DNA from 4 places in the Thauera sp. WB-2 genome. Region 2 is predicted to be linked to each of the others. Evidence: predicted binding sites of a transcription regulator. Region 2 holds the regulator's gene; each other region holds the start of a gene.
What was found. Region 2 encodes sigma-54, which starts transcription at its own class of promoters, with help from an activator protein. Its sites were predicted from a motif close to TGGCACGCTTNCTGCTNA; they were not measured.

Region 1: a site for sigma-54 is predicted at 794-811, ahead of LQF09_RS13190 (phenol hydroxylase subunit). Genes of this name have one in related genera too.
Region 3: a site for sigma-54 is predicted at 1,139-1,156, ahead of glnA (type I glutamate--ammonia ligase). Genes of this name have one in related genera too.
Region 4: a site for sigma-54 is predicted at 968-985, ahead of LQF09_RS02345 (circularly permuted type 2 ATP-grasp protein). Genes of this name have one in related genera too.

Annotation. Positions count from the first base shown of each region.
Region 1 is NZ_CP088935.1:2,876,199-2,878,399, reverse strand. It holds gene LQF09_RS13195 (2Fe-2S iron-sulfur cluster-binding protein) at 255-584, shown strand; gene LQF09_RS13190 (phenol hydroxylase subunit) at 868-1,131, shown strand; gene LQF09_RS13185 (aromatic/alkene monooxygenase hydroxylase subunit beta) at 1,162-2,157, shown strand; gene LQF09_RS13180 (MmoB/DmpM family protein) at 2,171-2,201, shown strand, end outside.
Region 2 is NZ_CP088935.1:3,840,378-3,842,578, forward strand. It holds gene lptB (LPS export ABC transporter ATP-binding protein) at 1-450, shown strand, start outside; gene LQF09_RS17520 (RNA polymerase factor sigma-54) at 473-1,939, shown strand; gene hpf (ribosome hibernation-promoting factor, HPF/YfiA family) at 1,957-2,201, shown strand, end outside.
Region 3 is NZ_CP088935.1:817,498-819,698, forward strand. It holds gene glnA (type I glutamate--ammonia ligase) at 1-1,050, opposite strand, end outside; gene LQF09_RS03680 (cation diffusion facilitator family transporter) at 1,269-2,201, opposite strand, start outside.
Region 4 is NZ_CP088935.1:526,442-528,642, forward strand. It holds gene LQF09_RS02340 (transglutaminase family protein) at 1-879, shown strand, start outside; gene LQF09_RS02345 (circularly permuted type 2 ATP-grasp protein) at 1,028-2,201, shown strand, end outside.

The DNA.
Region 1 (2,201 bases), 960 kb from region 2:
CCTCTCCTCCTCGTCCTGCCTCAATGCTCACTCTCCGGCGAGCCCTTGGTGTTCGCGTAGCGGTACGCGACACGTCATTCGGGAGCTTACCTGACACACGGGTACAGGAGAACTCCAGCGCTGTTCGAATAGTAAGGAAAATCTCGAGAAAAAGGAATTGGGTGGTATATTTCTTGAGTGGGGTTGTGGCGAGAAGGTGTGGTGCACGTTCTGCTCACACCTGTACGACAAGAAAGGCGAGGAGGAGGAGCAAAGTGGTAGAGAAGTTTTCGGTATTGATCGAGGACAGCGGTGAGTTCGTGCGCTGTGGCGCGGACGATAACGTGTTGCGGGCGATGGAGGTTTTGGGGCGCAAGGGCATTCCGGTGGGCTGTCGCGGTGGTGGCTGCGGCGTCTGCAAGGTGCGGGTGACCACCGGCCGTTACCACACGCGCAAGATGAGCAGGGCCTGCGTAAGTGAGGCGGAAGAGGCGGTCGGGATCGTTCTTGCTTGCAAGCTGTTCCCTGACAGCGACCTCGAGCTCAAGGTGGAGGGCAAGATGTTGAAGGCGCTGAAGAGGCCCGCGGTGGATGGGCCAAGGTAGGCGTAGTCCGGGCCTGGTCGGGTTGCGAAAGGGCTGGTACGTGTTGGCGTACCAGCCCTTTTTTCATGGTGCATGGCAATAAATGGAATTGATCAAATGATCAAGCGAGTTTTCTGATTGAGCATTTCATCAACAGGAATCTTCCTCCGTCTCCGCTGTAAATCTCGAGAACCTGGCTTAGTGCGCGTAAATGCTCGGAGTTGTGAGATTGGCACGGAATTTGTTTAGCTCCCTGCAGAAGCACCCCAGCATTCACCAGTTCGAACGGGAGGTACCTCGGCAAATGGACAAGCAAGCGCCTGTGATCGACGTCAGTAGAAAGTACGTGCGCCTCATCGAGCGGAGATCCGACGGTTTCATCGAGTTCGAGTTTGCGATCGGAGAGCCGGATCTGTTCGCCGAGATGTTGCTTCCAGCCGAGGCGTTCAAGGCGTTCTGCGAAGCCAACGAGGTCATCCATCTCGGTCCTCGCGAGGCCTCGGACGCGGCCGAGAACGCCGACTGGAACTGGAGCCTGCACCAGGCAACCCACCAGCGATTCCGTTGAATCGCTTACGAATCATAAGGAGGAGAGTTCATGCAGATCGATTTGCGCACGGTGTCCATCAAGCCTTTGCGGCACACCTTCGACAACATCGCACGCCGAATTGGGGGCGACAAACCGGCGTCGCGTTATCAGGAAGGCACGCTCGACATGCAGCAAACGGCCAACTTCCATTACCGGCCGACCTGGGACCCTGAGCACGACATCTACGATGCCTCGCGTACCGCGATCAAGATGTCGGACTGGTACGCGTTCAAGGATCCACGCCAGTTCTACTACGGTGCCTACACCATGGCGCGCGCCAAGCAGCAGGATACCGCGGAGGCGAACTTCGACTTCGTCGAGAACCGTGGTCTGGCTGCGACGCTGCCCGAATCGGTGCGAGAGACCGTGCTCAAGGTGCTGCTGCCGCTGCGCCATGTCGCCTGGGGTTCGAACATGAACAATGCCAGCGTCTGTGCCTACAGCTACGGTACCGGCTTCTCGCAGCCACATATCTATCACGCGATGGACCAGCTCGGCATCGCGCAGTACATCACCCGTGTCGGCTTGCTGCTGGGCGATGTCGAGTCGCTCGAGGAGGCCAAGCGGGCCTGGGTGGAGGACGACGCCTGGCAGGGGCTGCGCCGTTACGTCGAGGACACCTTCGTCATCAAGGACCCGGTGGAGTTGTTCGTCGCCCAGAACGCTGCGCTCGACGGCCTCCTGTACGCGCTGGTGTACGAAACCATCATCGACGATGTGCTCTCGTCGCAGGGCGGCACGCCGGTGGCGATGCTCACTCAGTTCATGACCGACTGGTTTGCCGAAACCCGTAAGTGGGTCGATGCCACAGTGAAGATCGCGGCCAGCGAGTCGGCGGAGAACAAGGCTGTCATGGCCGGCTGGCTGACGCACTGGCGCGACCGTGCTGCTGCCGCGCTGCTGCCCGTTGGCCGCATTGCATTGGGTGATCGCGCCGACGAGGCCCTGGCCGAGGTGGTCCAGCAGTTCAATGCGCGCATGGCCAAGGCCGGCGTCACCCTCTGAGGAGAGCTCCCGAATGTCGACCGTATTTCTTGCTTTGCAGACCA
Region 2 (2,201 bases):
AAGCTCACCGTGGCCGAAAACATCCGTGCCGTGCTCGAGCTCCAAGGGCTCGAGGCGCACCAGGTGAAGACCCGGCTCGACGAACTGCTGCTCGAGCTTGGCATCAACCACCTGCGCGACAACACCGCCGTCTCACTCTCCGGCGGCGAGCGCCGGCGTTGCGAGATCGCGCGCGCACTTGCAACCGACCCGCGCCTGATCCTCCTCGACGAACCCTTCGCAGGGGTCGACCCGATCGCGGTGATCGACATCCAGAAGATCATCCGCTTCCTCAAGGAGCGCGGCATCGGCGTGCTGATCACAGACCACAACGTGCGCGAGACGCTCGGCATCTGCGATCGTGCGTACATCATCAGCGAGGGCCGGGTACTGGCAAGCGGCGAACCGGCCGAGATCATCGACAACGAAAGGGTGCGCCAGGTTTACCTGGGCGAGCATTTCCGCCTGTGAATCCGCGCGCGCGTCGACAGCGATGAAACCAAGCCTCCAGCTCAAGCTCTCCCAGCACCTTACCCTGACGCCGCAGCTGCAGCAGTCGATCAAGCTGCTGCAGCTGTCGACCATCGAGCTGAACCAGGAGATCGAGCGCTTCCTGCTCGAGAACCCGATGCTCGAGCGCAGCGACGGCGACGGTGTCGAGTTCGTACCACCGCTTCCACCGGGCAGCCCCCCCGAACACGAGGCCAGACAGCAACAGGCGAACACCCCCGAGGCGCCAGCCAGCGCTACGGACAGCGACGCCGGCGACCATGCCGACCATGGCAGCGCCGACGAAGGCATGGACTGGTCCAATGTCGGCAGCGGCGCATCGAGCCGCAGCGAGGACGACGACGACGTCGATTACCAGGAACTGCAGGCGGCCGGCGTCTCCCTGCGTGAACACCTCGACCAGCAGGTGTCGCTGTCGCCGCTGTCAGACCGCGACCGCGCCCTCGTGCGCTTCATCATCGAAGCCTTGGATGACGACGGCTACCTTCACCAGCCGCTCGATGAGCTCCTCGAACTGCTTCCGGACGACGCCGACGTCGATGTCGATGACCTGAGCATCGCGCTGCGCCACGTACAGAACCTCGAGCCCGCAGGCATCGGCGCGCGCAGCCCCAGCGAATGCCTGTCGCTGCAGCTCCGTACCCTGCCGGCTTCGGCGACGCGCACGCTCGCGCTCGAGATCGTCGACAAGCACCTCGAGCTGCTCGCCGAGCGCAACTTCGTCAAGCTCAAGAAGCTGACCGGCTGCGACGACGAGGCCCTGCGCGCCGCCCATGCCCTGATCTGCAGCCTCGATCCCCACCCCGGCTCGCGTTACTCGAACGCCGAGACGCGCTACGTACTGCCGGATGTGGTCGTACGCAAGCTGCGCGGGCGGTGGACGGTCAGCCTGAACCAGGAGGCAATGCCGCGTCTGCGCATCAACCGCCTGTATGCCAGCCTGCTGCAGCAGAACCGCGGCCAGGGTGGCGGCCTGAGCGGACAGTTGCAGGAGGCACGCTGGCTGATCAAGAACGTGCAGCAGCGCTTCGACACCATCCTCCGGGTGTCCCAGGCCATCGTTGACCAGCAGAGGCAGTTCTTCGATCATGGGGAGGTGGCAATGCGGCCACTCACCCTCCGGGAGATCGCGGACCAACTCGAGCTGCACGAGTCCACCGTGTCGCGCGTGACCACGCAGAAGTACATGGCGAGTCCGCGCGGGGTGTTCGAACTCAAGTATTTCTTCGGTAGTCACGTCGCCACCGACACCGGTGGAGCGGCCTCGTCTACGGCGATTCGCGCGCTGATTCGCCAACTGGTTGACGCCGAGGACAGCAAGAAGCCGCTGTCCGACGCCAAGATTGCCGAAGTCCTTGGCCAGCAGGGTATCGTGGTCGCACGGCGCACGATCGCCAAGTATCGCGAATCCCTCAATATCCCGCCGGTCAGCCTGCGCAAATCCATCTGACAAAAACAGGAGTCAACATGAATCTCAACATCACCGGGCGCCACGTCGAAGTCACTCCGGCCATTCGCGACTACGTCACCTCCAAGCTTGATCGCGTCATCCGTCACTTCGACAACGTCACCAGTGTCGCGGTGATCCTCTCGGTCGAGAAGCTCAAGCAGAAGGCCGAGGTCACCCTGCACGTGCGCGGCAAGGACATCTTCGTCGAAAGCGATGATGCCGACCTGTACGCGGCCATCGACGCGATGACCGACAAGCTCGA
Region 3 (2,201 bases), 1.3 Mb from region 2:
GGCGACGTAGGGGATGCGGATCGAAGCCGAACGGTTGCGGGCCGAGTAGGCCAGCTTGGTCGGTGCTTCGTAGTGCGGCACCAGGCGCTTGTACGAGTTGGTGCCCGGGTTGGTGATGGCGTTGAGCGCGCGGGCGTGCTTGATGATGCCGCCGATGTAGTACAGCGCGGTCTCGGACAGGCCGGCGTAGCCGTTGCCCGCGAACAGGTTCTGGCCATCCTTCCAGATCGACTGGTGCACGTGCATGCCGGAGCCGTTGTCACCGACGATGGGCTTGGGCATGAAGGTGGCGGTCTTGCCGTACTGGTGTGCGACGTTGTGCACGATGTACTTGAGCACCTGGGTCCAGTCGGCGCGCTTGGTCAGCGTGCTGAACTTGGTGCCGATCTCGCACTGGCCGGCGTTGGCCACCTCGTGGTGGTGCACTTCGACCGGCACGCCGCAGGCCTCGAGCGCGAGGCACATGGCGGCGCGCACGTCGTTGAGGCTGTCGACCGGGGGTACCGGGAAGTAGCCGCCCTTGACGCGCGGACGGTGGCCGGTGTTGCCGCCTTCGAACTTGTCGGCGGTGGACCAGGCGGCCTCTTCCGAGATGATCTTGCTGTACACGCCCGACATGTCGACCGACCACTCGACGGCGTCGAAGATGAAGAACTCGGGTTCGGGGCCGAAGAAGGCGGTGTCGCCGATGCCGGTGCTCTTCAGGTAGGCCTCGGCGCGCTTGGCGATCGAGCGCGGATCGCGGTCGTAACCCTTGCCGTCCGACGGCTCGATGACGTCGCAGGTGATGACCAGCGTGGTTTCATCGAAGAAGGGGTCGATGTAGGCCGACGAAGGCTCGGGCATCAGAACCATGTCGGAAGCCTGGATGCCCTTCCAGCCGGCGATCGACGAGCCGTCGAACGGGTGGCCGTGCTCGAAGTGCTCTTCTTCGAAGGCCGAAACCGGCAGGCCGACGTGCTGTTCCTTGCCGCGGGTGTCGGTAAAGCGCAGGTCCACGAAGCGCACTTCGTTTTCCTGAATCATTTTCATGACGTCTTGGGCGTTCATTTTCACTCCTGGTGAGATGAGGCGGTCTTTGCGTTGAGCGGGTGGAGCAGCGGTACGAGATCGATGCGCCGGATTCGTGTGAGGCGTATAAGCACTAAGCGTGCCAGGCGCTAGCGGGCTGGCGAGTCATTGTGCCACAAGGGCAAGTGCTCGAAAGCGGTGCCCATTCCTCAAGAGGTTGGCACCACAATGGTGCATCGCATGGATTGAATGCACCATTATGGTGCAATCTCCTGGAGCAGCCTGATTGCGCGGTAGTGCGGGTGCTCTTCGAGCCACGCGTCCACACGGTTGCGGATGGCTGTGACTTGCCCCTGGTCCAGGGCTGGGGGCAGGAAGAGCTCCACCTCGAGGCGCTGGCCCAGGTAGTGAATCTGGACACGCTTTGGCTGCGGGACTTCCGGTCCGAGCAACAGGCGGACGTCGGCGAGCACTTCGGCGCGCTCGGGAACCGGGCCGGCAGGCACCACCTGCAGGTCGGTGTCGTCCTCGGGGTCGATATGCACCAGTACGTCGCGGACTTCGGGGTGGGCGTCGCGCACCCGGAAATAGACCGCGTCCGAGATGCGATGGCCCTCCGACACGGTGATGTGAGGGCTGACCTGGACGTGCGCGTCGCACAGCACGCGGTCCGCCATGCGCCGCGTACGCATGTCGTGCAGGCCGATCACGCCGGGGGTGTCCTCTATGGTGCGGCGCAGGCGTGCAAGCTCCTCGGCGGGCAGGCCGGTGTCGATCAGTTCGCGCACCGCCTTGAGTGCGAGCCTGATTCCCATATGCAAGATCAGGAAGCCCACCACCGCGGCGGCCAGTGGTTCGAGGAAGGGGTAGCCCGCCAGGCTGCCGCCAATGCCTGCGGCGACGACCAGTGACGACGCGGCGTCCGAGCGTGCGTGCCAAGCGTTGGCTTCCAGCATCGGCGCCTTGAGCCTGCGCCCGGCTGCGAGCGTGTAGCGGAACAGGCCCTCCTTGGCGGCCAGGGTAAGCAGCGCCATCAGCAGTGCTGCAGGGTGCAGTGCGGGCAGAGCTTCAATATCCTGCAGGCGCAGGCCCGAGCTCCACAGGAAGCCGATGCCCACTGTCGCGAGCACGACGCCCAGTACCATGGTCGTTACCGTCTCGATGCGGCCATGGCCGTAGGGGTGGTCGAG
Region 4 (2,201 bases), 1.0 Mb from region 2:
CTGGTCACGCTGTCGCAGCACATTGCCCACCTGCATCCACGCGAGCTCGCCTACCAGCGCTGCCTGGCGCACACGCTGGAGCTGTCTCCCGCCCCCGCTCAGCGCAGCGCTGCCGTCGATTTCTTCGGCAATCCGGTAACGCGTTTCGCGCTCGACACGCCGCACGACCGGCTGCTTGTGCGGGCTCACAGCCGCGTCCGCGTCGGCGTTCGCGACTGGCCGGTCGCGGGCAGCGGACCGAGCTGGGAGGACGCACGCGACCACCTTCGCGATGGGCTGTCCGGTCATGCACCCCTCCAGCCCGAGGCGCGCGACGCCGGGCAGTATCGCTTCGCCTCGCCCTATGTGGCGCTGGGCGACGAGGCTGCTGCCTATGCAGGCTATGCGACGCGCTGCTTCACGCCGCGGCGCGCGCTGGTGGACGCGCTGCTGGCCTTGTGCGCGCGCATCCATGCCGATTTCCGCTTCGACGCCTCTGCCACCAGCGTGGCCACGCCGGTGGCAGAGGTCTTCGCCAAGCGGCGCGGGGTATGCCAGGACTTCTCCCATCTGATGATCGCCTGCCTGCGGGCGCTCGGCCTGGCGGCGCGCTATGTCTCGGGCTACCTGCTGACCCAGCCGCCGCCGGGGCAGCCGCGACTGGTGGGCGCCGACGCCTCGCATGCCTGGGTGGCCGTGTGGTGTCCCGGCCTGGGCTGGATCGAGGTCGACCCGACCAATGACCTGCAGCCGGGTGCGGATCACATCACCCTGGCCTGGGGGCGCGACTATGGCGACGTGGCGCCGCTGCGGGGGGTGATCCTGGGCGGGGGGGGGCACAGTGTCGAGGTTGCGGTGACGGTGACACCGAGCGATGAGGGTGTGCGCGCACCAAATTGATGCACGCTCAGCGCATCCTGGTGCGCACCAAGCCGGTGCACTCCTGCTCGTGAGCCCGCAGAGCGCGCAACTGCGCGCCTGGAGTGCATGGCACGCTTCATGCTGAATGCTCGTTCAAGGGAGTCCAACCATGAGCGCAGACAGCACAATGACAGCCGCCAGACCTTTTGACGAAATGCATGCTGCCGACGGTACGGTGCGGGCGCATTACGCCCCGTACGCCGATTGGCTGGAGCAGATGCCACGCGAGAACATTGCGCGCAAGCGCAAGGAAGCCGACATCGCCTTTCACCGTGTCGGCATCACCTTCAACGTCTATGGCGAGGGCGGTGGCAAGGAGCGGCTGATCCCCTTCGATCTGTTGCCGCGCATCATCCCCGGCGACGAGTGGAGCGTCCTCGAGACCGGCCTGCGCCAGCGCGTGCGCGCACTCAATGCCTTCCTCGCCGACATCTACCATGGCCAGGAAATCCTGCGCGCGGGCCGCTTGCCGGCCGAGCAGGTGCTCAACAATGCCCAGTTCCGCCCCGAGATGAAGGGGGTGGAAGTGCCCGGAGGGCTGTACGCGATGATCGCCGGCATCGACCTGGTGCGTGCAGCGGGGGCGGACGGCAAGGGCGAGTACTACGTGCTCGAGGACAACCTGCGCGTGCCCTCGGGGGTGAGCTACCTGCTCGAGAACCGCAAGATGATGATGCGGCTCTTCCCCGACCTGTTCTCGCGCTACAACGTGCAGCCGGTCGAGCACTACCCCGACCTGCTGCTCGAGACCCTGCGCGCGGTGGCGCCCGCGGGTGTGCTCGACCCCACGGCCGTGCTGCTGACGCCGGGTGCCTTCAACAGCGCTTATTTCGAGCACAGCTTCCTCGCCCAGCAGATGGGGGTGGAGCTGGTCGAGGGCCAGGACCTGTTCGTCAAGGACGACACCGTATTCATGCGTACCACCCAGGGGCCGCGGCGGGTGGATGTGATCTACCGCCGGCTCGACGACGACTTCCTCGACCCCGAGGTGTTCCGCCCCGATTCCATGCTCGGCGTGCCCGGCCTGATGTCGGCCTACCGCGCCGGGCGAGTGACCCTTGCCAATGCCGTGGGCACCGGCGTGGCCGACGACAAGTCGATCTACCCCTATGTGCCGGAGATGGTGCGCTTCTACCTCGGCGAGGAGCCCATCCTCAACAACGTGCCGACCTACATGCTGCGCGAGCCCGAGGACCTGGCCTACACGCTTGCCCACCTGTCCGAACTGGTGGTCAAGGAGGTCCATGGCGCCGGCGGCTACGGCATGCTGGTCGGGCCGGCGGCAACGCGCGCCGAGATCG